Regions from separate parts of the Micromonospora rifamycinica genome, predicted to be linked through region 1. Evidence: riboswitches for the same ligand, from Rfam matches in the RefSeq annotation. Region 1 holds a riboswitch; the other holds the start of a gene.
What was found. A riboswitch is a leader RNA that binds a small molecule or an ion and turns the genes downstream of it on or off. The one in region 1 is predicted to bind cobalamin.
Positions count from the first base shown of each region.

Region 2: it holds a riboswitch for cobalamin, as region 1 does, so the genes downstream of both, bluB (5,6-dimethylbenzimidazole synthase) here and GA0070623_RS02000 (CbtB domain-containing protein) in region 1, are expected to answer to the same signal.

Region 1 covers NZ_LT607752.1:477,945-482,422, reverse strand. Annotated here, with positions in the region: gene GA0070623_RS02010 (copper resistance CopC family protein) at 1-481, shown strand, start outside; gene GA0070623_RS02005 (PepSY-associated TM helix domain-containing protein) at 803-2,266, shown strand; cobalamin riboswitch at 2,380-2,521, shown strand; gene GA0070623_RS02000 (CbtB domain-containing protein) at 2,556-2,759, shown strand; gene GA0070623_RS01995 (CbtA family protein) at 2,750-3,547, shown strand; gene GA0070623_RS01990 (histidine phosphatase family protein) at 3,544-4,164, shown strand; gene GA0070623_RS01985 (ankyrin repeat domain-containing protein) at 4,210-4,478, shown strand, end outside.
Region 2 covers NZ_LT607752.1:1,964,969-1,969,446, forward strand. Annotated here, with positions in the region: gene GA0070623_RS08005 (hypothetical protein) at 89-478, shown strand; partial or broken gene GA0070623_RS08010 (DUF4291 family protein) at 675-1,019, shown strand; gene GA0070623_RS08020 (hypothetical protein) at 1,643-1,942, opposite strand; gene bluB (5,6-dimethylbenzimidazole synthase) at 2,061-2,705, opposite strand; cobalamin riboswitch at 2,742-2,940, opposite strand; gene GA0070623_RS08030 (MerR family transcriptional regulator) at 3,085-3,501, shown strand; gene GA0070623_RS08035 (SDR family NAD(P)-dependent oxidoreductase) at 3,564-4,364, shown strand; gene GA0070623_RS08040 (dihydrofolate reductase family protein) at 4,438-4,478, shown strand, end outside.

The sequences.
Region 1 (4,478 bases):
CCGGGCGCACAACAGCCTCACCTCGGCCTCCCCGGCCCGGGAGGCGATGCTGCCCAGCGCGCCCACCGAGATCACGCTCGAGTTCCTGGCCCGGCTGGACCCGGCCTTCACCACCATCGTGCTCACCGACGGGACGAAACGGCGCGTCCCCACCGGCGATCCGGTGGTCACCGGGACGAAGAGCACCGTCCAGCTGACCGACACCCTGCCCAACGGGACGTACACCGTGGCGTACCGGGTGGTGTCCGCCGACGGGCACCCGGTGCAGGGGTCGTACCCGTTCACCGTGGCCGACCCGGCCGGCGCTGCTGCGCCGACCGCCGTGCCCACGACCGGGCCGGCCTCCCCGGCCGTCGCCGCCGTGACGGCCGGGGACGGGAGAGGCCGGGGCACCATCCTGGGCGTGGCCGGCGGCGCGGCGGTCGTCCTCATCCTGGCCGTCGGTGTGCTCCGCTGGCGACGCCGGTCACCGCGCCGCTGAGGGCCGACCCCGGGACGACGGGACCGGACCCTCCGGTGTCGGCCCCACGGTGAGCGCCGGCAGCCGCGACCACCGCCGGGCGGTGCCGACCCGGCCGGACCGGTGGGACCTGACCGGCGCGGCGAGGGTTCCGGCACCGGTGCCGGTCTGGCGTGGACACCCGCACCGACCGGCGTCGGTGCCGGTCGGGACATTCCCGGGAACCGTCGGGGCGGCCGCTCCGACTATCTCATCGGGCGACGCCGGCACCACGCACACCGACCCACCCCGCGGGCACGGGGCGACCAACGGCTTCATTTCGACTATTCCGATCGGATGAGTATGTCTGTCACCGAGTTGTCCGGCCCGCCGAGGCCGGAACCCGCGCCACCCGCCGACCCGCCCACCCGACCGACCCGTGGCGGTTCACCGTTGGGCGCACTGCTGCTGCGGCTGCACTTCTACGCGGGGGTGCTGGTCGCTCCCTTCCTGCTGATCGCCGCGTTGACCGGGTTGGCCTACACGGTGGCTCCGCAGGTGGACGGGGTGCTCTACGGCGACCGGTTGACGGTCACCGGGGTGGGTGAGCGGCCACTGCCGGTGGCCGACCAGGTCGGGGCGGCGCGCAACGCCCACCCCGAGGGCAGCGTCACGTCGGTGCAGCCCGGTACGGGCGACCGGACCACGCGGGTGGTGTTCTCGGCACCGGAGTACGGCGAGAAGCAGCACACCGTGTACGTCGACCCGTACACGGCCCGGGTGCAGGGCCAGTTGACCACCTGGTTCGGCTCCACGCCGGCCACCACCTGGCTGGACGACCTGCACCGCAACCTGCACCTGGGGGTGGCGGGCCGGCACTACTCGGAGTTGGCCGCGAGCTGGTTGTGGGTCATCGCGCTGGGCGGGGTCGTGCTGTGGTGGCGTCGCCGCCGCGCCTCCCGGGCCACCGTGCGGCATCTGCTCGTGCCGGACCTGTCCGCCGCCCGGGGCGTCCGCCGGACCCGGGGCTGGCACGCCACCCTCGGGGTGTGGCTCACCGTCGGCCTGCTGTTCCTCTCGGCGACCGGGTTGACCTGGTCCCGGTACGCGGGGGCGAACTTCGGTGCCGGCCTCGACTCGCTCGACGCCCGCGCCCCGCAGCTCTCCACCGCCCTCACCGCCACGCCGGGCAACCCGACCGACACCGGCGGCGGCCATCACGGCATGTCCACAGGGGGCGGAGTGGTCGAGTCGGCCGCCTTCGACCGGGTGCTGACCGCCGCCCGGACGGCCGGGCTGGCCGGTCCGGTCGAGATCGCCCCGGCCCCCGAGCCGGGCTCGGCCTGGACGGTCACCCAGGTCGACAACACCTGGCCCGTCGCGAAGGACCGGGTCGCCGTCGACCCCGCCACGGCCACGGTCACCGCCCGCAGCGACTTCGCCGACTGGCCGCTGCTGGCCCAGCTCAGCGGCCTCGGCATCCAGGCCCACATGGGCGTCCTCTTCGGCCCGGTCAACCAGATCCTGCTCGCAGCGCTGGCCCTCGGGCTGCTCTGCGTCATCGTCTGGGGCTACCGCATGTGGTGGCAACGTCGACCCACCCGCAGCGACCGGCGCGCTCGCGCCGGCACCCCACCGGCCCGGGGCGGCGTCCGTGGCCTACCGCGCTGGGTCCTGCTCGTCGGCGTGCCGGTGACCGCGGCGGTCGGCTGGGCGCTGCCCCTGTTCGGGCTCACCCTGCTCGCCTTCCTCGCCGTCGACACCGTCCTGGGTGCAGTCTCCCGACGACGCCGTCCCGCCACCGCACCGGCACCCGCCGGCCGATGACCCGCGTCCGGCCGCCCCGGGATGGGCCGCCGGACGCGGACGGTCGACCCGCCGCGTCGCCGGTTCCCGACCGGTCGGCTCACATTCCACGTGGTGACGATTGACCGGTCGGGGGTCGCGCCGTTACGGTCGATCCACTATCTGCGGCGTCGCGAGGTAAGCCGGTGAGAATCCGGCGCGGTCGCGCCACTGTGAGCGGTTCCGTCGTCGACGGATCCGCGAGCCAGGACGCTCGGTCGTCCGCAGCCTTGCGATGGGGACGCGTCATCCCCGGGAAGGTTCGTGTCCCATGTCGAGTCCCACTTCCGCCCAGCCGTTGGTCCACCCCGTCGGGTCGGCCCGCGTGTGGGGGGCGGCCCTGGCCGTCGTCGCCGTACTCCTGCTGCTCACCTACCTGGTCGCGTTCGACCAGGGCGCGGTCTCGCGCAGCGGCATGTACCTGCACGAGCTCATGCACGACGGCCGGCACCTGCTCGGTGTCCCGTGCCACTGACCCCTGTCCGTCATCCCCCCACGTTCACCAGCGTCCTGCTCCGCGGTCTGCTCGCCGGTCTCGTCGCCGGCCTGCTCGCGGGGGCCTTCGGCTACCTCGTCGGTGAGCCGCGCATCGAAGCGGCCATCGCCATCGAGGAGGCGGCGACCCATGCCGGTCCGGTGGCCGACGACCACCACGCCGACGAGCTGGTCGGCCGGGACGGCCAGCGCGCCGGCCTGTTCCTGGCCACCGGTCTCTTCGGGGCCGCGATGGGTGGCCTGTTGGCGACCGCGTACCTGCTCCTGCGCCGCCGTCGGCCCGGCACCGACGACGGCCGGTCGGCGCTGCTGCTCGCCGGTGGTGCCCTGCTCGGCGCGGTGGTCGTGCCGTTCCTGAAATACCCGGCCAATCCGCCGGCGGTCGGCAACCCCGACACCATCGACCAGCGCACCGCGGCCTACCTGGCCCTGGTGGTGCTCGGCCTGGTGGCGGTCTGGTCCGGGTCGCTCGGCTACCGGTCGATCCGCGCCGACGCGCCGCCGTGGCAGCGGTTCGGGGCGGCCACCGGGGGGTTCCTGCTGGTCACCGTCGTCGGCTACGTCGTGCTGCCTGCTTTCCAGGAGGTGCCGGACGACTTCCCGGCGACCCTGCTGTGGAACTTCCGGCTGGCCGCCCTCGGCACCCAGGTGGTGCTCTGGACGGCGCTCGGCCTGCTGTTCAGCGCACTGACGGCCGGCGGCGGGCGGTCCGCCGTCGGTCAGCCCGGTGAGCCGATGATCGGCACGGGAACACCGATCCACCCGTGACCCCGACGACCGGCCTGCGGCTGGTCGCCCACGCCCATACCGCCGCCCTGCGGCGGGCGGTGTTCGGCGCGGGTGACGATGACCTGGACGAGGGCGGCCGGCGGGCCGCCCTCGCTCTGGCCGGGCAGGGACGGGGCGGGCCGCTGGGCACCGGGGAACGCTGCCTGACCAGCCCGGCGCTGGCGGCGGTGCAGACCGCGTACGCTCTCGGTCTGCACCCCACCGTCGAGGCCGCGTTGGCCGACTGCGGGTACGGCGGCTGGTCGGGGCGGAGCCTGGCGGACGTGGGTGCCCGGGAGCCGGACGCGCTGCGGCGATGGTGGGAGACACCGGAGGCCGCACCGCACGGCGGGGAGTCCCTCGTCGCGCTGCGCGAGCGGGTCGGGGCCTGGCTCGACGGCGGGCTCGGCGGGGGCGGCCGGGTGGTGGCGGTGACCCATCCGATGGTGGTCCGGGTGGCGGTCGGGCACGTGTTGCAGCTCCCGACGGCCGCCCTGTTCCGGCTCGACGTCGCCCCGCTGGCGGTGGTGCGGCTCAGCCGCTACGGCTCCCGGTGGCAGCTCCAGTTCACCGCCCCGCCGGTCGGATCCGCAGCCGGCGCACCGGCCATCGGCTGACCGCCGGGCCGGTGCCTCCGGACGCCGCCGGGTAGGGTCGCCCGGGTGACGGGTGGATCCCTGCTGCTACCGGTCGACGACCCGCTGGCGGTCGCGGTGTCCGGGGCGATCCGCGGCGGTGACCTCACCACGCTGCGGCGGCTGCTCACCGCGCACCCGGGGCTGGCCACCGCGCGCCTCGTCGACCGGCCGGCCGGCCCGGACGTCCCCGGGGTCAGGTCCCGCACGCTGCTGCACGTGGTCACCGACTGGCCGGGCCGGTTTCCGCACGGCGCCGCCACCGTGGCCGTCCTGGTCGCCGCCGGTGCCGACGT
Region 2 (4,478 bases), 1.5 Mb from region 1:
GGCTGCCCGGTCGCCACACACGATCGTCTACCTTCCGCTCCGCCACCGGGAGCCGCCCGTCGACCATGCCTGGGGACGCCCGCTCGACATGGTGCTGCTGCACCACCGTCTCGCGTTCCCGCCGTCACGATGGAAGCAGGTCCGCTCCCGGCTCGGGGCCGGCAGGCCGCACACCGTCGTGCTGTCCGACCGCGCATGGCCGTCGCGGTCGATCGGCGACTACCGGAAGGCCCGGCACCACGGGTTTCGTGATCATCTTCGGTGGGACGTCGCCGCCGACACGTTGGTGCTCACCGGCAGCCGCGAGGCGTTCGAGCTGGAGGCCGACCAGGTCCGTGCCCTGGCCGAGGAGTGTCCCGCACACCGCGCCCCGGAGACACACTGCTGCGCCGAGATCGGTATGGGCGTGAACCGTTGCCCTCCCCACCAACGGCGGCCGTACGCCACACTGCACGCCGAGTACTCGTCGACAGCCTGAGCCACCCCGGAGACAGCTGCGCCACTCCTCCTGCGGCATGTGCGGACACTGCGGTCGGTCGAGGCGACGGGCCGGTCCGGCCGGCTCGGCTCGGCCGGGCTCAGCTCGACGTGGCTCGGCTCAGATCGGCCCGCTCGCGGTCGCAGGGACCGGAATCCGGTGGACCGGTCGGGTCCTGGTCGTCGAGGATCGGCGGGTGTCCGCTCCCGTACGTCAGATCCGTGCTCGCTACTCGGCTGCGACCATCACCGTCTACCAGGCGTACCCGCCGCAGATCGCCCTGCCGTCGGTGTCGGCCGGTCGTTTCGTGGCCCCCTTCAAGCGGGACCGGATGACGTGGATCAAGCCGTCCTTCCTGTGGATGATGTACCGCTGCGGATGGGCCACCAAGCCCGGACAGGAGCGGGTGCTGGCCATCGAGATCACCCGCGAGGGGTTCGAGTGGGCACTGGCACACGCCTGCCTGAGTCACTACGACCGGAACATGCACGGCGACAGGGCGAACTGGTCACGACAGCTGAGGAGCAGCCCGGTCCGGCTTCTCTGACCAGGCTTTCGACCGCATCGGCCAGCTCGGAAACCTCCCGACGGCCGTCGAGTTCCACGGTGGCGCCACGTCGCAGCAGCGGCTCCACGGTGTGCACGTACCGGGCGATCTCCGCGCGCTGCTCAGGCATCCTCCCATACGGGTTGCTCCGGTGGGCGACCCGTCGGAGGAGGACCTCCAACGGTGCGCTGAGCAGGACGATGTGCTGGAAGCGATGGTAGAAGCGGACCTGGTTGTCCACCGTCCCGGACACGACCAACTCGCGATGCCGAGCGAGCAACCCGCTCATCCGGTGCTCGTCCCAGGTCCCGTCGGGCAGCTCCCGGCCACCGTAGTCCGTGTCGACGGTGCGGAAACCCCGGCGGCGCAACTCATCGAGCACCGTGGTCTTACCCACGCCCGTACGGTACCGGGCGACGAACGTCCGCTACGTCACCTCCGGACACCCCGTGACAGACCGTCGCGGCGAGGGATTCCGCGGAGCCTCCGGCACGGCGTCGTTCGGTCGCGCGACGCCATGCCGGATCAGTCCCGTGGAGACGGCCGCCGTGACTCCGGCGGCCTGGAGTACCGGAACCTGTCCGGCGTACGCGTGAGTCGTGCGTACGCCGGACGGCTCACTGCCAGGGGCCGCTGCGGCAGATGAACCGGGTGGTGCCGCTGTACTGGGTGGTGCTGCCGTCGTAGTAGCTGTAGCTGGCCCGCACGGGGTGCCCGAGGTTGCTGGCCGGGCAGGCGGCGAAGAGGGTCGGACCGGCGGTGGTGAAGGTGCCGACGCTGCCGGAGTACCAGGTGATGCTCCAGGTCGTCGTGCCGGTGCTGCTGGCGTCGCAGAGGAACTGCGAGGCGCCGGACTCGCAGAACGGCGCCGGGGCGGCGGCGAGGGCCGGGGCGGCCCCGGCAGCGGCGAGGCTCACGGTGGCAAGGGCGGAGGCGGCCAGAACCTTGACGGTGGTACGCAGGAAACTCCTCCCACGGTGATCGAGAAGTAACTCACTGCTACACCAGGGTAGCCGCCGCATAGGCGTACCTGGATTAGCTGTTCGGTCCATCAGCCACCCGCTGCCGCCAACGGTCGTGGTGCACCGCCTCGGCGAGGGGCCTGCGCCGCCGCCACCCGTGCCGTTCCAGGTCGGGCACCGCCTCCAGGTGGGTGACCGGGCCGACGCAGAGCCAGGCCACCGGCCGGATACCGGCCGGCACCCCCAGCAGTTCGGCGAGGAACGGCTCCCGGTAGAAGGACACCCACCCGACACCCCACCCCTCGGCGGTTGCGGCGAGCCAGAGGTTCTGGATGGCCAGACAGACCGAGTACAGACCGGCGTCGGCGATGGTGTGCCGCCCGAGCACGGCCGGACCCCCGCGCCCGGGGTCATAGGTCACCACGATCGACAGCGTCGACTCCAGCACCCCGTCGATCCTGATTCCGGCGAACCGCTCGGCCGCCGCGCCGTCCAGACTGGCCGCGAACGCCGCCCGCTCGGCCTGTACGTGCCGGTGGAACCGGCGACGGACGGCCGGATCCCGCACCAGGATGAAGTCCCACGGCTGCGAATAGCCGACGCTGGGTGCGGCATGAGCGGCGTCGAGAACCCGGTGCAGGGTGTCGGCCGGCACCGGCTCCCCGGTGAACTGCGCCCGGACGTCCCGGCGGCGATGAATGGCGTCATAGAGTTCCACAGGCAGGCTCCCGCTGCGCTCGGCCCACCCCGGTGGGTGGGCGGTCGACGCGAGGCCGGTCTTCGGACTCCCGGATCGACGCCGACCCGTCCGCCTTCCCAGCCGTACGGCCAGTGGCTGCGCTCCTCGCGCCTGGACGGTCGCTCCCCGGTCACCGCGGCGGGCCCGTGCCGGATTCACACCGGCTTCCCGATTCTCCCCGCACCCGCGGGGCACCTCGCACGATCGTGCCGTCGGCGATGCTAACCCGCCTCGACGACACAGGTCGACCACGCCCCGGCACAGCGGTCACGGCTCCGGAGACGGAGCTCGGCACGGGTCGCGTGGCCAGCGCTAGATTTGACGTTCACACGGATGTCAGGGTTGACCGGGGGGTCGGATGCGGATCGGTGAACTCGCCAGGCGCACCGGCGTGAGCGCCCGGTCGCTGCGCTACTACGAGCAGCAGGGCCTCCTGACCGCCGTCCGCCTCGGCAACGGATACCGGGAGTACGACGAGCAGGCGGTGCTCCGGGTCGCCTTCATCCAGGATCTCTACGGTGCCGGAGTACCGTCGGAGGTCATCCGGGAGATCCTCCCGTGCTCCAGCGGCCGGCACCCCACCGGCGACTGCTCCGCACTGTACGAACGGGTCCGGCAGATCCGTGACCGGCTGGCCCAGCAGGAGCGTCTGATCGGACAGCGACGGGCGATGCTGGACAGCTACCTGTCCGGTGCCGCCTCTCCCGCCGACCTGGCCGTGCCGTCCCGGGGCACGGCCGCACCCGCTCACCACGTTCCCCCAGGTCCCGTGTAGCGACGGGCACCTCCCGGCGCATCTTGACCTTGACACTGATGTCAGTGTCTAGCGTGAGCGGCATGACAACCGCATCCGACATGAAGGACCGCTACGTCCTCGTCACGGGCGGGTCGAGCGGCATCGGCGCGGCGATCGCGGACGAGTTCGCCGGCCGTGGGGCGAACCTGGTGCTGGTCGCCCGTGACGCCGGGCAGTTGGAGAGGACCGCCGCCGACCTGCGTGAGCGGCACGGCGTCACCGTGCTGAGCGTCGCGCTCGCCCTCGACCGACCCGGCGCTCCCCGCCACCTGATGGAGATCGTGCGCGAGGCGGGGGTCGAGGTGGAGGTGCTGGTCAACAACGCCGCCGTGGGCTCGCGGGCGATGGTGGCGGACAGCGACCCCACCAGGTTGCGTCAACTGGTGGACCTCAACGTCGGTGCCCTGACCGAGCTGACCACCCTCCTCGTCGCCGGCATGGTCCACCGCGGACACGGCTCGGTGGTCAACATCGCCAGCACCGGCGCCTACACGCCGGCGCCGGTCATGGCGGCCTACGCGGCCTCGAAGGCCTACGTCCTCTCGTTCACCCGGGCTTTGTGGGCCGAGACCCGGGCCAGCGGCGTCAGGGTGGTGGCGGTGAGTCCCGGGCAGACCCAGACGCCGATGAACCCTCGGCCGGGCCGTGACAAGCGTCAGCCCGCTCAGGTTGCGCGCACGGTGCTCGCCGCGCTGGAGGGGACCGGACCGGCCGTGGTCGACGGGGGCCGCAACAAGGTGGCCACCGTCCTGATGTGCATGGTGCCCGCGCGGCTCATGGCCACTCTCGCGCTACGGATGATGGCGCGTGGCGGGGCTGCGGCCACGGCGTCTCCACACTGACAGTGCCCCGACACGGGTCCGAGGTGCCGATCGTGCCCGGACCGACGACGTCGGGACACTAGACTCGCCGGCCATGGGAATCCTGACCTTCAGCCTCAACGTCACCCTGGACGG